2 regions of the Jeotgalicoccus saudimassiliensis genome follow, and region 2 is predicted to be linked to the other one. Evidence: a T-box and tRNA genes for the amino acid it is inferred to sense, from the RefSeq annotation. Region 2 holds a T-box; the other holds one or more tRNA genes.
The links. A T-box is a leader RNA that pairs with one kind of tRNA and senses whether it is charged. The one in region 2 lies ahead of serS (serine--tRNA ligase), so its partner is inferred to be a tRNA-Ser.
Positions count from the first base shown of each region.

Region 1: it encodes a tRNA-Ser, which carries the amino acid that the T-box ahead of serS (serine--tRNA ligase) is inferred to sense. The anticodon was not compared.

Region 1 is NZ_CCSE01000001.1:1,262,432-1,267,007, forward strand. It holds tRNA gene RZ44_RS06065 (tRNA-Cys) at 1-63, opposite strand, end outside; tRNA gene RZ44_RS06070 (tRNA-Gln) at 79-150, opposite strand; tRNA gene RZ44_RS06075 (tRNA-His) at 155-230, opposite strand; tRNA gene RZ44_RS06080 (tRNA-Trp) at 247-317, opposite strand; tRNA gene RZ44_RS06085 (tRNA-Tyr) at 325-405, opposite strand; tRNA gene RZ44_RS06090 (tRNA-Thr) at 415-487, opposite strand; tRNA gene RZ44_RS06095 (tRNA-Phe) at 493-568, opposite strand; tRNA gene RZ44_RS06100 (tRNA-Asp) at 597-672, opposite strand; tRNA gene RZ44_RS06105 (tRNA-Met) at 698-769, opposite strand; tRNA gene RZ44_RS06110 (tRNA-Ser) at 791-883, opposite strand; tRNA gene RZ44_RS06115 (tRNA-Ile) at 904-980, opposite strand; tRNA gene RZ44_RS06120 (tRNA-Met) at 986-1,062, opposite strand; tRNA gene RZ44_RS06125 (tRNA-Ala) at 1,108-1,183, opposite strand; tRNA gene RZ44_RS06130 (tRNA-Pro) at 1,216-1,289, opposite strand; tRNA gene RZ44_RS06135 (tRNA-Arg) at 1,300-1,373, opposite strand; tRNA gene RZ44_RS06140 (tRNA-Leu) at 1,395-1,483, opposite strand; tRNA gene RZ44_RS06145 (tRNA-Gly) at 1,491-1,565, opposite strand; tRNA gene RZ44_RS06150 (tRNA-Leu) at 1,600-1,684, opposite strand; tRNA gene RZ44_RS06155 (tRNA-Lys) at 1,696-1,768, opposite strand; tRNA gene RZ44_RS06160 (tRNA-Thr) at 1,780-1,855, opposite strand; tRNA gene RZ44_RS06165 (tRNA-Val) at 1,860-1,935, opposite strand; rRNA gene rrf (5S ribosomal RNA) at 2,012-2,126, opposite strand; rRNA gene rrf (5S ribosomal RNA) at 2,150-2,264, opposite strand; rRNA gene RZ44_RS06180 (23S ribosomal RNA) at 2,351-4,576, opposite strand, start outside.
Region 2 is NZ_CCSE01000001.1:1,579,011-1,591,177, reverse strand. It holds gene hutU (urocanate hydratase) at 1-781, shown strand, start outside; gene hutI (imidazolonepropionase) at 781-2,013, shown strand; T-box leader at 2,060-2,250, shown strand; gene serS (serine--tRNA ligase) at 2,317-3,594, shown strand; gene RZ44_RS07855 (DUF2232 domain-containing protein) at 3,670-4,590, shown strand; gene RZ44_RS07850 (DHH family phosphoesterase) at 4,593-6,569, shown strand; gene rplI (50S ribosomal protein L9) at 6,566-7,012, shown strand; gene dnaB (replicative DNA helicase) at 7,037-8,425, shown strand; gene RZ44_RS07835 (adenylosuccinate synthase) at 8,543-9,835, shown strand; tRNA gene RZ44_RS07830 (tRNA-Glu) at 10,324-10,395, shown strand; tRNA gene RZ44_RS07825 (tRNA-Asp) at 10,430-10,502, shown strand; gene yycF (response regulator YycF) at 10,622-11,323, shown strand; gene walK (cell wall metabolism sensor histidine kinase WalK) at 11,324-12,167, shown strand, end outside.

The DNA.
Region 1 (4,576 bases), 320 kb from region 2:
ACCGGACTTGAACCGGTGATAGAGGATTTGCAGTCCTCGGCCTTACCACTTGGCTATGGCGCCAAAAGGAAATAAAAACTGGGCTGGAAGGATTCGAACCTTCGCGTCACGAGACCAAAACCCGTTGCCTTACCGCTTGGCTACAGCCCAAAAATGGGGCGGCTGATGGGGATCGAACCCACGCATGCCGGAACCACAATCCGGTGTGTTAACCACTTCACCACAACCGCCATTTTAAGAAATATGCAGGGGTAGTAGGAATCGAACCCACATCAAAGGTTTTGGAGACCTCTATATTACCATTATACGATACCCCTATACTAATGGAAGGGGGCAGATTCGAACTGCCGAACCCGAAGGAGCGGATTTACAGTCCGCCGCGTTTAGCCACTTCGCTACCCTTCCGTAAAAGAATGCCGGCCAGAGGACTTGAACCCCCAACCTACTGATTACAAGTCAGTTGCTCTACCAATTGAGCTAGGCCGGCTTAAATGGTGGTTCAGGACGGAATCGAACCGCCGACACTGTGAGCTTCAATCACATGCTCTACCAACTGAGCTACTAAACCACTTCATGAATTTTTCAAAATAAAAAAATGGCGGTCCCGACGGGAATCGAACCCGCGATCTCCTGCGTGACAGGCAGGCATGTTAACCGCTACACCACGGGACCTTAATATATTCTTACATAAAAATAATTGCGGGAGAAGGATTCGAACCTACGACCTCCGGGTTATGAGCCCGACGAGCTACCACTGCTCCATCCCGCGATAATAATATTAAAATAAAAATGGCGGAGGAAGAGGGATTCGAACCCCCGCGAGCCGTTAAGCCCCTGTCGGTTTTCAAGACCGATCCCTTCAGCCGAACTTGGGTATTCCTCCGCGATATAAAGTTTAAGCTATGGTGGACCTTGCAGGACTCGAACCTGCGACCCAACGGTTATGAGCCGTTTGCTCTGACCAACTGAGCTAAAGGTCCAATTATGGTGGCGGCAGAGGGGATCGAACCCCCGACCTCACGGGTATGAACCGTACGCTCTAGCCAGCTGAGCTACGCCGCCGAGTTAAATTAAGTATCACTATAACTAAGACTTTTTAAAAAATAATGGTGGAGACTAGCGGGATCGAACCGCTGACCTCCTGCGTGCAAGGCAGGCGCTCTCCCAGCTGAGCTAAGCCCCCATTAATTAATAGGTATTACATTTTTAAAAGAGTCGGGAAGACAGGATTCGAACCTGCGACCCCTTGGTCCCAAACCAAGTGCTCTACCAAGCTGAGCTACTTCCCGTTTCTATAAGCGCGCCCAAGAGGAGTCGAACCCCTAACCTTCTGATCCGTAGTCAGACGCTCTATCCAATTGAGCTATGGGCGCATTACAATATAAAATTCAATATGGTGCCGAGGACCGGAATCGAACCGGTACGATAATCACTTATCGCAGGATTTTAAGTCCTGTGCGTCTGCCAGTTCCGCCACCCCGGCTTAAAACTGGAGCGGAAGACGGGATTCGAACCCGCGACCCCCACCTTGGCAAGGTGATGTTCTACCACTGAACTACTTCCGCTGACTATACTATTGGTAAATCATTATTTTAAAAATGGTGCGGGTAAAGGGAGTCGAACCCCCACGCCGTGAAGCGCTAGATCCTAAGTCTAGTGCGTCTGCCAGTTCCGCCATACCCGCATATTAGAATGTGAGCCATGCAGGATTCGAACCTGCGACCCTCTGATTAAAAGTCAGATGCTCTACCAACTGAGCTAATGGCTCCTGTTAAGAGATGGTGCCGGCCAGAGGACTTGAACCCCCAACCTACTGATTACAAGTCAGTTGCTCTACCAATTGAGCTAGGCCGGCTACATGGTGGAGAATGACGGGTTCGAACCGCCGACCCTCTGCTTGTAAGGCAGATGCTCTCCCAGCTGAGCTAATTCTCCATGTAAGATACTATTATCTTATATATTGATCGATAAATCAATCATTATTTTATTTATTTTTAAAAATTATGTAACAGCCTGGCAGCGTCCTACTCTTGCGGGACGTCAGTCCAACTACCATCGGCGCTGGAGAGCTTAACTGCTGTGTTCGACATGGGAACAGGTGTGGCCTCTCCGCCATCGCCGCCAGACTATTTGGTTGAATGTCATATTCGCCTGGCAGCGTCCTACTCTTGCGGGACGTCAGTCCAACTACCATCGGCGCTGGAGAGCTTAACTGCTGTGTTCGACATGGGAACAGGTGTGGCCTCTCCGCCATCGCCGCCAGACTATTTGGTTGAATGTCATATACATTCAAAACCGGATAGAAGTATCGAAAAGAGTGAACGCACTCTTTAAATTGTTCATTATTTACTTGAATAAGTCATCGATGGATTAGTATTTGTCCGCTGAATGTGTTACCACACTTACACGCCAAACCTATCAACCTCATAGTCTCTGAGGCATCTATTGGGGAAATCTCATCTTGAGGGGGGCTTCATGCTTAGATGCTTTCAGCATTTATCCCGTCCATACGTAGCTACCCAGCTATGCCGTTGGCACGACAACTGGTACACCAGTGGTATGTCCATCCCGGTCCTCTCGTACTAAGGACAGCGCCTCTCAAATTTCCTACGCCCACGACGGATAGGGACCGAACTGTCTCACGACGTTCTGAACCCAGCTCGCGTACCGCTTTAATGGGCGAACAGCCCAACCCTTGGGACCGACTACAGCCCCAGGATGCGATGAGCCGACATCGAGGTGCCAAACCTCCCCGTCGATGTGAACTCTTGGGGGAGATAAGCCTGTTATCCCCGGGGTAGCTTTTATCCGTTGAGCGATGGCCCTTCCATGCGGAACCACCGGATCACTAAGTCCGTCTTTCGACCCTGCTCGACTTGTAGGTCTCGCAGTCAAGCACCCTTATGCCTTTACACTCTGTGAATGATTTCCAACCATTCTGAGGGTACCTTTGAGCGCCTCCGTTACTCTTTAGGAGGCGACCGCCCCAGTCAAACTGTCCATCTGACACTGTCTCCCAGCCGGATCACGGCTGCGGGTTAGAATCTCAACCACACCAGGGTGGTATCCCACCAGTGCCTCCACATAGACTGACGTCCATGCTTCATTGGCTCCCACCTATCCTGTACAGGTGGAGTCAAGATTCAATATCAAATTACAGTAAAGCTCCACGGGGTCTTTCCGTCCTGTCGCGGGTAACCTGCATCTTCACAGGTACTATGATTTCACCGAGCCTCTCGTTGAGACAGTGCCCAAATCGTTACGCCTTTCGTGCGGGTCAGAACTTACCTGACAAGGAATTTCGCTACCTTAGGACCGTTATAGTTACGGCCGCCGTTTACTGGGGCTTCAATTCGTACCTTCGCTTGCGCTAAGCACTCCTCTTAACCTTCCAGCACCGGGCAGGCGTCAGCCCCTATACTTCACCTTTCGGTTTGGCAGAGACCTGTGTTTTTGGTAAACAGTCGCTTGGGCCTATTCACTGCGGCTTATATTTCTATAAGCACCCCTTCTCCCGAAGTTACGGGGTCATTTTGCCGAGTTCCTTAACGAGAGTTCGCTCGCTCACCTTAGAATTCTCTTCCCAACTACCTGTGTCGGTTTACGGTACGGGCAGTAGGATTACTTGCTAGAAGCTTTTCTTGGCAGTGTGAGTCCGTATGCTTCGCCTACTATTTTCGGCTCCCCATCACCACTCAGCTTTAATGCATGCCGGATTTGCCTAACATGCAGCCTTATGGCTTGGACGCGCTCTTCCTTCCGCGCGCTCATCTTTTCCTTCTGCGTCACTCCATCACTCAAATGCAATCTTACTGGTACAGGAATTTCTACCTGTTGTCCATCGCCTACGCTTTTCGCCTCGGCTTAGGTCCCGACTTACCCAGAGCGGACGAGCCTACCTCTGGAAACCTTAGTCGTTCGGTGGACGGGATTCTCACCCGTCTTTCGCTACTCACACCGGCATTCTCACTTCTAAGCGCTCCACATGTCCTTACGATCATGCTTCGCCGCACTTAGAACGCTCTCCTACCATTAAAATAAATTTTAATCCACAGTTTCGGTAATATGTTTAGCCCCGGTACATTTTCGGCGCAGCGTCACTCGACTAGTGAGCTATTACGCACTCTTTAAATGATGGCTGCTTCTAAGCCAACATCCTAGTTGTCTGTGCAACGCCACATCCTTTTCCACTTAACATATATTTGGGGACCTTAACTGGTGGTCTGGGCTGTTTCCCTCTCGACAATGGACCTTATCACCCACTGTCTGACTCCCATACATCACATCTGTGGCATTCGGAGTTTGTCTGAACTCGGTAACCCGGGATGGGCCCCTCATCCAAACAGTGCTCTACCTCCACGATGCTAATATGAGGCTATACCTAAATATATTTCGGAGAGAACGAGCTATCTCCAGGTTCGATTGGAATTTCACCCCTACCCACAACTCATCCGGTCACTTTTCAACGTAAGTCGGTTCGGCCCTCCATTCAGTGTTACCTGAACTTCAGCCTGGTCATGGGTAGATCACCTGGTTTCGCGTCTACAAACATATACTCAGTCGCCCTATTCAGACT
Region 2 (12,167 bases):
TGCATCGATGGCGAAACATGTTGAAGCGATGCTTCAGTTCCAGAAAAACGGTGCGGTTGTATTCGACTACGGTAACAACATCCGTCAGGTGGCATTCGATACAGGTGTTGAAAATGCATTTGACTTCCCGGGCTTCGTACCGGCGTACATCAGACCGTTATTCTGTGAAGGTAAAGGACCATTCCGTTTTGCAGCATTAAGCGGTGACCCGAACGATATTGCAGTAGCGGACAAGAAGATGCGCGAACTCTTCCCTGATAACGAGAAGCTGATGCGCTGGCTTGACATGGCGGAAGAAAAAATTGCATTTCAGGGTCTGCCTTCACGTATCGCATGGCTTGGATACGGCGAACGCGCGAAGATGGGTCTTGCACTGAACGAACTTGTTAAGTCTGGGGAAATCTCTGCACCGGTTGTAATCGGACGCGACCACCTGGATTCAGGTTCAGTAGCAAGTCCGAACCGTGAAACAGAAAGCATGAAGGACGGCAGTGATGCAGTCGGCGACTGGGCAATTCTGAATGCGCTGGTTAACACAGCTGCAGGCGGGTCATGGATCAGCGTACACCACGGCGGCGGTGTCGGCATGGGGTACTCACTGCATGCCGGTATGGTAGTCGTAGCAGACGGCTCCGACCGTGCTGCGAAAAGACTTGAACGTGTACTGACTTCAGATCCGGGTATGGGAGTAGCAAGACACGCAGATGCAGGATATGATATCGCAATCAATACTGCAAAAGAACGCGGTGTTAATATACCAATGTTAAAGGAGAATGAATAATGAATGATGTAATGATCACAAATATAAAGTCATTAATTTTACCGAAGAAAACCGAAGGACCGTTAAAAGGCAAAGAGATGGACGAACTGAACATCGTCGACGATGCAATTGTCGTTATTAAAGACGGTAAAGTCGTTTATGCCGGTGCGAAAACGGATGAGTACGAAGCAAAAGAAACGATCGATGCTGAAGGCAGGATCGTTTCACCTGCCCTCGTTGAACCGCACACGCACATCGTTCACGGCGGGTCACGCGAACATGAGATGTCGCTTAAACGCCAGGGTGTCGACTATCTGAAGATACTGGAACAGGGCGGCGGTATTTTAAATACGGTTGAACAGACGAAAAAAGCATCATTCGATGAACTGTTAAATAAAGCATCAGTTAACATGACGCGTATGATTCAGCACGGTGTGTTAACTGTTGAAAGCAAAAGCGGCTACGGACTCGACCGCGAGAATGAATTAAAGCAGCTTAAAGTATCGAGAGCACTCGAAGAGAAATTCCCGGTGCTGATGCGCCACACGTACCTCGGGCCGCACGCTATTCCAAAAGGCCGGGATTCTGAAGAGTTCCTGCAGGAAATGACTGACCTGCTCGACGAAGCGAAAGAGTATGCGGACTTTGCGGATATCTTTACGGAAACAGGTGTATTCTCTGTTGAGCAGTCAAGAAAGTATATGGAAGCGGCACGTGACAAAGGCTTCCGCGTGAAAATTCATGCCGATGAAATCGATCCGCTCGGCGGACTGGAGCTTGCGATTGAGCAGGACGCGATCAGTGCCGACCACCTGGTTGCAGCGAGTGAAGAAGGCAAAAAGCAGCTTGCGGACTCAGACACAGTGGCAGTGCTGCTTCCGGGGACGACATTCTACCTCGGTAAAAATGAATTCGCGGATGCACGCGGTATGATTGATCAGGGCGGCGCAGTATCGCTGGCGACAGACTACAATCCGGGGAGCTGTGTAACTGACAATCTGCAGATGATTATGGCAATCGCAGCATTGAAACTTAAAATGACACCGAATGAAATATGGAACGCGGTAACAGTAAACGCAGCGCATGCTATCGACGCTGACCGCGGGACGCTTGATGCGGGCGATGCGGCAAATATCGTTGTCTGGGATGCACCGAACCACGAGTACATTCCTTACCACTACGGCGTAAACCATGCATACAAAGTTATTGCCGACGGCAAACTGATTTTTGAACGTCCGGGATTAAACTTATAAACTTGCGTTTTTAACAGCTGCGTTATAAAATAGCACCAAGTTAATATTTACTACTTTGAAAGAAGCAGTAGCGTATCCGCGCTGTCAGAGAGGTCATGGCTGGTGAAAATGATCACGTGATATGTGAATTTCTGTCTTTCGTTAAATAAAGTAGCCGGTGAAAACCGTTAAAATGTTAGAGATAGTATCAGTAAATGATGCTAATTAGGGTGGCAACGCGTAGACCACGTCCCTTTCACGGGGACGTGGTTTTTATTTTTCCCTGATTTAAGCATTGAATATAAAATTTTTGGAGGTATGCACATGTTAGATATTAAAGTACTGCGCAAAGACACTGAAATGGTAAAAGAGAAAGTATCAAAACGTGGACTGGAACCTGTGTTAATCGATGATATTTTAGAACTCGATAAAGAAAGACGTGCACTTATTGTTGAGACTGAAGAACTTAAGAGCCGCCGCAACAAAGTATCGCAGGAAATCGCTGTGAAAAAGAAAAATAAAGAAGACGCTGAAGACGTAATTAAAGAAATGCGCGACGTCGGTGAACGCATTAAAGAAATCGATGAGAGACTCAATACGATTCAAAATGACTATCACGATAAAATGAGCCGCATTCCAAACTTAATTCACGACGATGTGCCTGAAGGTAAAGACGATACTGAAAACGTGGAAATCCGCCGCACAGGTGAACCGCGTGAATTCAACTATGAACCGAAGGCACACTGGGACATTTTAGAAGACCTGCAGCTTGCAGACTTCGACCGTGCTGCCAAAGTATCGGGTGCGCGCTTTGTGTATCATACGGGAGACGGTGCCCGCCTGGAGCGCGCACTGATGAACTTCATGCTTGATGTGCACAACAAGAACGGCTACCGCGAAATGATGACACCGCAGATTGTCCGTTCTGAAGCGATGTACGCAACGGGCCAGCTGCCAAAATTCGGTGAGGACCTGTTTAAGATTGAAGACGAGGAAATGTATACAATTCCGACATCGGAAGTAACGCTGACGAACTTCCATAAAGACGAAACGCTGGCAGCTGACCAGGTGCCGGTGAAATTCACCGCACAGACAGCCTGTTTCAGAAGTGAAGCAGGTTCTGCAGGAAGAGATACACGCGGTCTGATCCGTCTGCACCAGTTCAACAAAGTTGAAATGGTCCGCATCGAGCGCCCGGAAGATTCCTGGGCGGCGCTTGAAGAAATGACGGCACACGCTGAAAACATTTTAAACCTGCTCGAGATTCCGCACCGTACAGTGCTTCTCTGCACAGGCGATATCGGATTCGGTTCATCTAAAACCTACGATGTTGAAGTATGGCTGCCAAGCTACAACGACTATAAGGAAATCAGTTCAGTATCAAATATGACAGATTTCCAGGCACGCCGCGGAAACATTAAATTTAAGCGCGACAAAGACTCAAAACCTGAATTGCTTCACACGTTAAACGGCAGCGGACTTGCTGTCGGAAGAACGATGGCGGCACTGCTTGAAAACTACCAGAACGAAGACGGCACAGTGACTGTACCTGAAGTTCTTCAGCCATATATGGGTGGTCAGACTAAGCTCGAAAGGTTATAATATAATTACCGGATGCTCCTATTCACTATCAATAGGGGCATTCATTTTTAAAAGTACTAAATGAGGAGTGTAACATTGAACAAGAAAATATCAACGGGTACACTTACGCTTACACTGCTCGCTGTTGTAGCCTATATTATGCTCACGGAAATCACCCTGATATTCGGTACTGTCGTGATGCCTTTCGCAGTATATTTACTGCTGAAAATCAGACAGCAGTCGAAACTGAACTACAGAGTATTATTCTTTAGTTTTTTAATTCCGGCGATGCTGTTTTTATCACCGCTCGCTTCGGGCAGTTTTATAATTTTATACATCATTACGAGCATCCTCGGGACAACGCTTGATAAGAAAATGTCTCAGGAAATTACACTGTTTTACACGACGTTCGGCATCGGCTTAAGTACGATGGCAACAGTTGTAGTAATGCAGATGCTTGGATTTTTAAGACCTTTATCCGACATATATTCGACTTTCAGAAGCTGGTATAAGGAGCAGCTTGAAACGGTCAGCGGCCTTACGACCGGCGTCATGGATGCCGATATAATCCTTCAGTCGCTCGACCTGTATTTCAGAAACCTGCCCGCCTTTTTAATAATCGGGAGTTTCTTCCTGGCACTCTATATTATTCTGATGGTCAGAATTCTGCCGCAGGACGGCGGAAAAATGTGGCATTACCGCAGCTTTGATAAGTGGATTATGCCGAGAATGCTGTTATATTTATATTTAATAATATTTATAGTCATGCTGTTCAGCGGAAGCTGGGAAGAAAGCACAGTGTCACTGTTCAGCAATGTATCGCTCGTACTCGAGTGGGCACTGTTTATTCACGGTCTTGCGTTCGCATATTACTTCATGCTGACGAAGAAGCTGAACAAAGTGCTGGCAGTCATCATTTTAATACCGCTTGTATTATTCAGGCCCATTACCGTCCTTATCGGACTGTTCGAAATGATCTTTAGAATTCGACTAATTATGGCATTGAGGAGGAAATAGCGATGTTTAAAGTTTTAGATAAAAAATTGATGCTCATACCGTTTATTGTACTGGCATTCCATATTTCTATACTTAGCATTGCTATCGTACTTAATCACACTGTCTTTGGCATTGTCAGCATTATTGTGAGCATTGTCATTCTGGCACTGGTATACATTTACCTGTACCGCTGGCTTGTATTGAGTGAAAACAGGATTATTGAACTGTCGAAAGACATGGCCGGTGCGAGGCAGTATGTGATTGATGATCTGCCTCTCGGCGTGATTCTTCTGAATGACGACGAAGAGATATCATGGCTGAACAAATTTATGACGGAAGAAATTCCGGAAGAATTCCACCATGAACCGATTAACCGCGTATTCCCGAATATTATGACGACACTTAAGGCGAATAATATTCAGTCGATCGATACGTCGTACAACGACAAAAACTATACGATTCATTTTTACGAGGAAAACAACGCCCTTCTTCTCGTCGATACGACAACCGAGAAGACGCTTGAAAAACGTCTTGAGGACAAAGACCCGGTTATCGGTATTCTGTTCCTCGATAACTACGATGACATGACTCAGAATATGACAGAAGCGCTGAAAAGTGATTTAAACAACAGCCTGACGAACACGATCAACGACTGGGCGCTGGAACACAATATTTACCTGCGCCGCTTTTCAAACGACCGCTTTATGATGGTCATGTCGGCGAAAAGTCTTGCTGTAATTGAAAAGACGAAGTTTGTCCTGCTCGATCAGGTGCGTGAAAACTCTGCAGAGCACGGTGCCCAGATTACGTTAAGTATGGGTATCGGTGAAGGATCGGCAGACTTTATCGAAGTCGGTGAACTTGCCCAGTCAAGTCTCGACCTTGCGCTCGGACGCGGCGGTGACCAGGTGGCTATTAAGACGATTAACGGCAGTGCGCGTTTCTACGGGGGTAAAACCGACCCGATGGAAAAACGTACACGTGTTAAAGCACGCGTAATGGCGCACGCCCTCCGCGACATTCTCCTCGAGGGTGACAACGTAATTATTATGGGGCATAAAAACCCGGATGTTGACTCGATTGGTTCTTCAATCGGTGTTGCGAAGATTGCGAGCTCGAACGGCATTGAAGCGCATATCATTCTGAATGATGAAGATATCGACGATACGCTGTCGCGCCTGATGAAAGAAGTCGAGTCGCGCGAAGAGCTTTACGAGACGTTTATCAGCAGTGAAGAAGCATGGGATAAAATGACGCCGAAGACGACGGTAGTTATCGTGGATACACACCGTCCGTCAATGGTACTGGATGAGGATATTCTGAATAAGGCAACGCGTAAAGTGGTCATCGATCACCACAGACGTGCCGATGAAATGATCTCAAATCCCCTCCTCGTCTATATGGAGCCGTATGCTTCAAGTGCAAGTGAGCTGGTAGCCGAACTGCTTGAGTATCAGAACAGACAAAACAAGTTATCGCGTATTGAATCGACGATTATGCTGACCGGTATAATCGTGGATACCCGAAACTATACGCTTCGCACGGGATCGCGTACGTTTGATGCGGCAAGTTATCTGCGTTCAAACGGTGCCGATCCGGTGCTAGCACAGACATTCTTAAAAGACGACATCGATACATTTATCGCGCGCAGTGACTTAATTAAATCTGCGGAAATCAGCGATGAAGGCATCGCAATTGTCAGAGCCGATGAAACGATGACATACCACCCTGTTACAGTGGCACAGGCAGCGGATCAGCTGCTGCAGATTGAAGGGGTGCAGGCATCGTTCGTGATGGCGTTAAGAGAAGATGAGACAATCGGCATCTCGGCGCGTTCACTCGGAAAAGTCAACGTGCAGATTATAATGGAACAGCTGAACGGCGGCGGGCATTTAACAAATGCCGCGACACGCATGGAAGGCAAGTCCATCGATGAGGCATATACCGAATTGAAAGAAGCAATCGATACTTTTATCAATAATAGGAGTGTGGAAGAATGAAAGTAATCTTTTTAAAAGACGTTAAGAATAAAGGTAAAAAAGGCGAAGTTAAAGAAGTGGCATCAGGTTATGCACAAAACTTCCTGTTCAAAAAAGGTCTTGCTGAGGAAGCGAATGCAGTAAACCTTAAAAAACTTGACGCACAGAAAGAAGAAGTGCGCCAGCAGGAAGCAGACGATCTTCAGGCAGCGAAAGATTTAAAAGCTGAACTTGAAGGCAAAGAAGTGGAAATTAAAACGAAAGCCGGCGAAGACGGCCGTCTGTTCGGTTCTGTAAGTTCGAAACAGGTTATCGAAGCGTATCAGAAACAGCACGGTCTTAAACTCGATAAGCGCAAAATGGATATGCCGGACACATTTAAGAGTCTCGGTTACCACAAAGTATCCATCAAGCTGCACAACGAAGTAGAAGCTGAGTTAAAAGTACACGTTGTTGAACAGTAATATTAATAGAAGGAGGAATCGATAATGGAAATGAATCGCCAAATGCCGCATGATAATGATGCAGAACAATCGGTACTTGGGGCAATCTTTATCGATTCCTCCATTTTTTTAAGTGTCACTGAAATTATTACGCCTGAAGATTTTTATCGTCCGGAACATCAGCAGATTTTCCGTGCGATGATGCTCCTGTCGGAAGAAAACGCGGAACTGGATGTCGTAACGATTACCGACAGGCTCCGCAGTATGGACGAACTCAACAATACGGTGAACCCGCGCTATCTGGCGGAGCTGTCGAACGTTACACCGACGAGCCGCAACTGGCAGTTTTACGCGGACATTATCGCCCGTCAGTCGCTACGCCGCAAACTCATCGGTGTGGCTGATGAAATTGCGAGCGACGGCTTCCAGAACGAAGTGGACATTAACGAGCTGCTTGCTGAAGCTGAAGCGCGTATTATGGGCGTGTCCGAAGGACGCCGCAGCGACGGTTTTAAATCGATGAAAGAAGTCGTGCACGAAGTTTACGAACAAATTGAGGCACTGGCCGGAAATGATACGGGTATTACCGGCATTCCGACCGGCTTCCGCGATCTCGATTATATGACATCGGGCTTCGGACGAAACGACTTAATTATATTAGCCGCCCGCCCTTCCATGGGTAAGACGGCATTTGCATTAAATATTGCCGGGCATGTCGGCACGTCACCGGACGGCTACACTGTAGCGGTTTTCTCACTTGAGATGGGTGCCGACCAGCTCGTCAGCAGAATGATTTCCAGTCAGGGTATGATCGATGCAACGAAGCTCCGTCAGGGCTCGCTCGACCACCAGGACTGGGATAACTTTACAACAGCAATCGGAACTCTTGCCAACTCGAAGATTTTTATCGATGACTCGGCAGGTATCCGCGTGAACGAAATCCGTGCGAAATGTCTGCGCTTAAAGCAGGAACACGGGCTAGATATGGTTATCATTGACTACCTGCAGCTGATTCAGGGCTCGGGCAGCCGTCAGGGTGAAAACCGTCAGCAGGAAGTTTCGGAAATTTCCCGTATGCTGAAAGGGCTCGCACGTGAAATGCAGTGTCCGGTAATCGCACTGAGCCAGCTGTCCCGTAGTGTTGAATCCCGTCAGGACAAACGTCCGATGATGAGTGACCTGCGTGAGTCGGGCTCAATTGAGCAGGATGCCGATATCGTGGCATTCCTGTACCGCGATGACTATTACAACCGCGGCGACGGCGAAGAGGAAGAAGAAGGCGCACAGAGCGTGCAGGATGAAATTGAGATTATTTTAGCGAAGCACCGTAACGGTCCGACAGGGACGGTTAAATTAATCTTCAATAAATCCTACAGCAGCTTTTTTGACCAGGATACACGTGATTTTGACGATAATTATATACCACCGGCTTAAAAGTCCGAATGTTTTTCGAGCACCCCTTGAAAAACGTTCGGACTTTTATTGATTTTTGAAATGTTTATTGGTAACATAGGTAACGGTAAAATTAATCAATCATTTGGGGGCAATCATATGTCTGGAACAGTAGTTGTTGGAACACAATGGGGAGACGAAGGTAAAGGTAAAATTACAGACTTCCTCTCGGAAGATGCACACGTTATTGCACGATTTTCAGGTGGAAACAACGCAGGTCATACGATTCAATTCGGCGGGGAAACATATAAATTACACCTCGTACCATCAGGTATTTTCTACGATGATAAACTTTCTTTAATCGGTAACGGAGTCGTTGTTGACCCATTATCACTGATCAAAGAGCTGGACGGACTGCTTGAACGCGGTATCAGAGTGGACAACCTACGCATTTCAAATCGTGCACAGGTTATTCTGCCGTACCACATTACGCAGGATGAGCTCGAAGAAGAAGCACGCGGCGATAACAAAATCGGCACGACGAAACGCGGAATCGGTCCATCGTACGTGGACAAAGTTCAGCGCATCGGTATCCGCATGGCTGATCTTATTGACGATAAAGTGTTCAGAGAACGTCTGGAAGAAAACCTTAAACTGAAAAATCACATGCTGAAAGCATTATACGATCACGAAAGATTTACATTCGATGAAATCTACGAGCCGTATAAAGCAGCTGCAGAACGTCTTGCACCATATGTGTGTGATACTGCGAAACTTCTGGATGATGCATTTACAGCAGGCGAAAATGTACTGTTTGAAGGCGCTCAGGGCGTTATGCTGGACGTTGACCACGGAACATACCCGTTCGTTACATCGAGCAACCCGGTAGCCGGAAACGTTACTGTCGGCTGCGGTGTCGGCCCGTCACACGTTAAAAACGTTGTAGGTGTATGTAAAGCATATACATCACGCGTTGGAGACGGCCCGTTCCCTACTGAACTGTTTGACGAAGACGGTCACCATATCCGTGAAGTCGGCCGCGAATACGGTACGACAACAGGCCGGCCGAGACGTGTCGGCTGGTTTGACTCAGTTGTAGTCCGCCACTCAAGACGCGTAAGCGGAATTACGGACCTGTCACTGAACTCAATCGATGTAATGAGCGGACTGAAAACAGTTAAAATCTGTACAGCTTATGAAATCGACGGCAAGGAAATTACAGAGTACCCGGCGACGCTGGAAGACTTAAAACGCGCGAAGCCAATCTATAAAGAAATGCCCGGCTGGTCAGAAGACATCACAGGTGTTAAAACACTCGAAGAACTTCCGGAAAACGCATATAACTACCTGCGTGAAATTGAGAAGCTGTGCGGTGTGAAAGCATCGATCTTCTCAGTCGGACCGGACAGAAACCAGACAAACCTGCTGAAGAATTTCTGGAACGGAAAATAATATTATTGCATGAGGCAATTGGAACACCGGACATTTTTGATGTCCGGTGTTTTTTTGTCGGGTCAGTGCGTTTTGTCCGCAATGAGCGGTTGTCATTCCCGAGCAAGCACGTTTTCTCCGCAATGAGCGCCCCTCATTCATGGGCAAGCGCGTTTTGTCCGCAATGAGCGCCTCTCATTCCCGGGCAAGCGCGTTTTTCTCCGCAATGAACGCTGCTCATTCCCGGATAAGCGCGTGTTTCTCCGCAATGAGCGCCCCTCATTCATGGGCAAGCGCGTTTTGTCCGCAATGAGCGCCCCTCATTCCCGGATAAGCGCGTTTCCTCCGCAATGAGCGCCTCTCATTCCCGAGCAAGCGCGTGTTTCTCCGCAATGATCACCCTACTCCCCATAATTCTGCATACCAGACAAATATTGCAAAAAAGTCTTGTATTCAAATTCACAATCATGTTATAATAAATCTTGTGCAAAACGCATATTAGTCATTATGGCCCGTTGGTCAAGCGGTTAAGACACCGCCCTTTCACGGCGGTAACACGGGTTCGAGTCCCGTACGGGTCACTTTTCTTTTCAGCATTACAATTGTATATAAACTGGTCCCGTGGTGTAGCGGTTAACATGCCTGCCTGTCACGCAGGAGATCGCGGGTTCGATTCCCGTCGGGACCGTCTGATAAAGTCTCCAGCATTTATGCTGGCAGACTTTTTTATTTGTCCAAAAAGTGATACATTTAAAGATGGATAAGTTTATGTACAAAATATGTACACGCGAAATGAGGGACATCTAAATGGCCAAGAAAATAGTTGTTGTTGATGATGAAAAACCAATTGCAGATATACTCGAGTTTAATTTAGAAAAAGAAGGTTACGAAGTTCACTGTGCCTACGACGGTAATGATGCACTGGACCTGATACTGGACATAGTGCCGGATCTTGTTCTGCTGGACATTATGCTGCCGGGCATCGACGGTATGGAAGTATGCCGTGAAGTTCGTAAGAAACACGATATGCCGATTATTATGCTTACTGCCAAAGATTCCGAAATAGATAAAGTGCTGGGTCTTGAACTTGGTGCAGATGATTATGTAACAAAACCTTTCTCAACGCGCGAATTAATCGCACGTGTGAAAGTGAATTTAAGACGCAATAATACGGTAAGTACGAAAGAAGACGAGCCGGAAGATAAAAATATATATATCAGGGATATTACTGTTATCCCCGACTCTTACGCGATTAAAAAGTTCGGTAAAGATATCGATTTGACACATCGCGAGTTTGAGCTGTTCCTGTACCTGGCTAAACACAAATCGCAGGTAATGACGCGCGAGCATCTGCTTGAAACTGTATGGGGCTATGACTACTTTGGTGATGTGCGTACAGTCGATGTTACTGTACGACGCCTGAGGGAAAAAATCGAAGATGATCCAAGTCATCCGGAGTACATCATGACACGCCGCGGCGTCGGGTATTTTATTAAAGGTGATGACTAGATGAAGCAGTTTTTAAAAAACCTGCAGTCGCTCCAGTTTAAGCTGGTCATGATATACATGCTGCTGATTATTATCGGTATGCAGATTATCGGACTTTACTTTACGAACAGTCTGGAGCGGGATTTAACGGGGAACTTTAAAAATAATATCGATTCCCAGGTCACTCTGATCGATACACGTATTCAGGAGATTTTTCAGGAAACGGGTGATGACCGTGAACAGATGAGAGCAGAGATTCAAAATCTGCTGGCTGATTACGGCAACCGTCCTGAAATAGACGAGATCCGTTATATTAACGCGGATAATATTCTCGTCGGCACGAGCAGAATTTCGAATGAATCGCTCGTCGGTTCACGCATTAATGAACCAATGTCACAGGACGCACTGGAGTCCGGTATTGCAAACGATGAAATTTTTGTTAACGTCGACAAAGACAATCAGCGAGTATGGATAATGAACCAGCCGGTCGTAGTAAATGATGAAGTGGCTGGTGTTATTTACGTTGAGTCAAATGTCGAAAGTATATACATGCAGCTTGAAGCGATTAATAATACATTTATTATCGCAACGCTGTTCTCATTAGTGATTACGAGTATACTCGGTATCTTTGTCGCGCGAACGATTACGAAGCCGATTACGGATATGAGAAACCAGGCGCTTCTGATGTCTGAAGGTGACTATACATCGCGTGTACAGATCTACAGCGATGATGAAATCGGTCAGCTGGCAGGCAGCTTCAACATTCTGTCAAAAAGAGTGCAGGAAGCCCAGGCCAATACTGAAAGTGAGAAAAAACGTCTCGATTCGGTAATTACCCACATGTCGGACGGAATCATTGCGACTG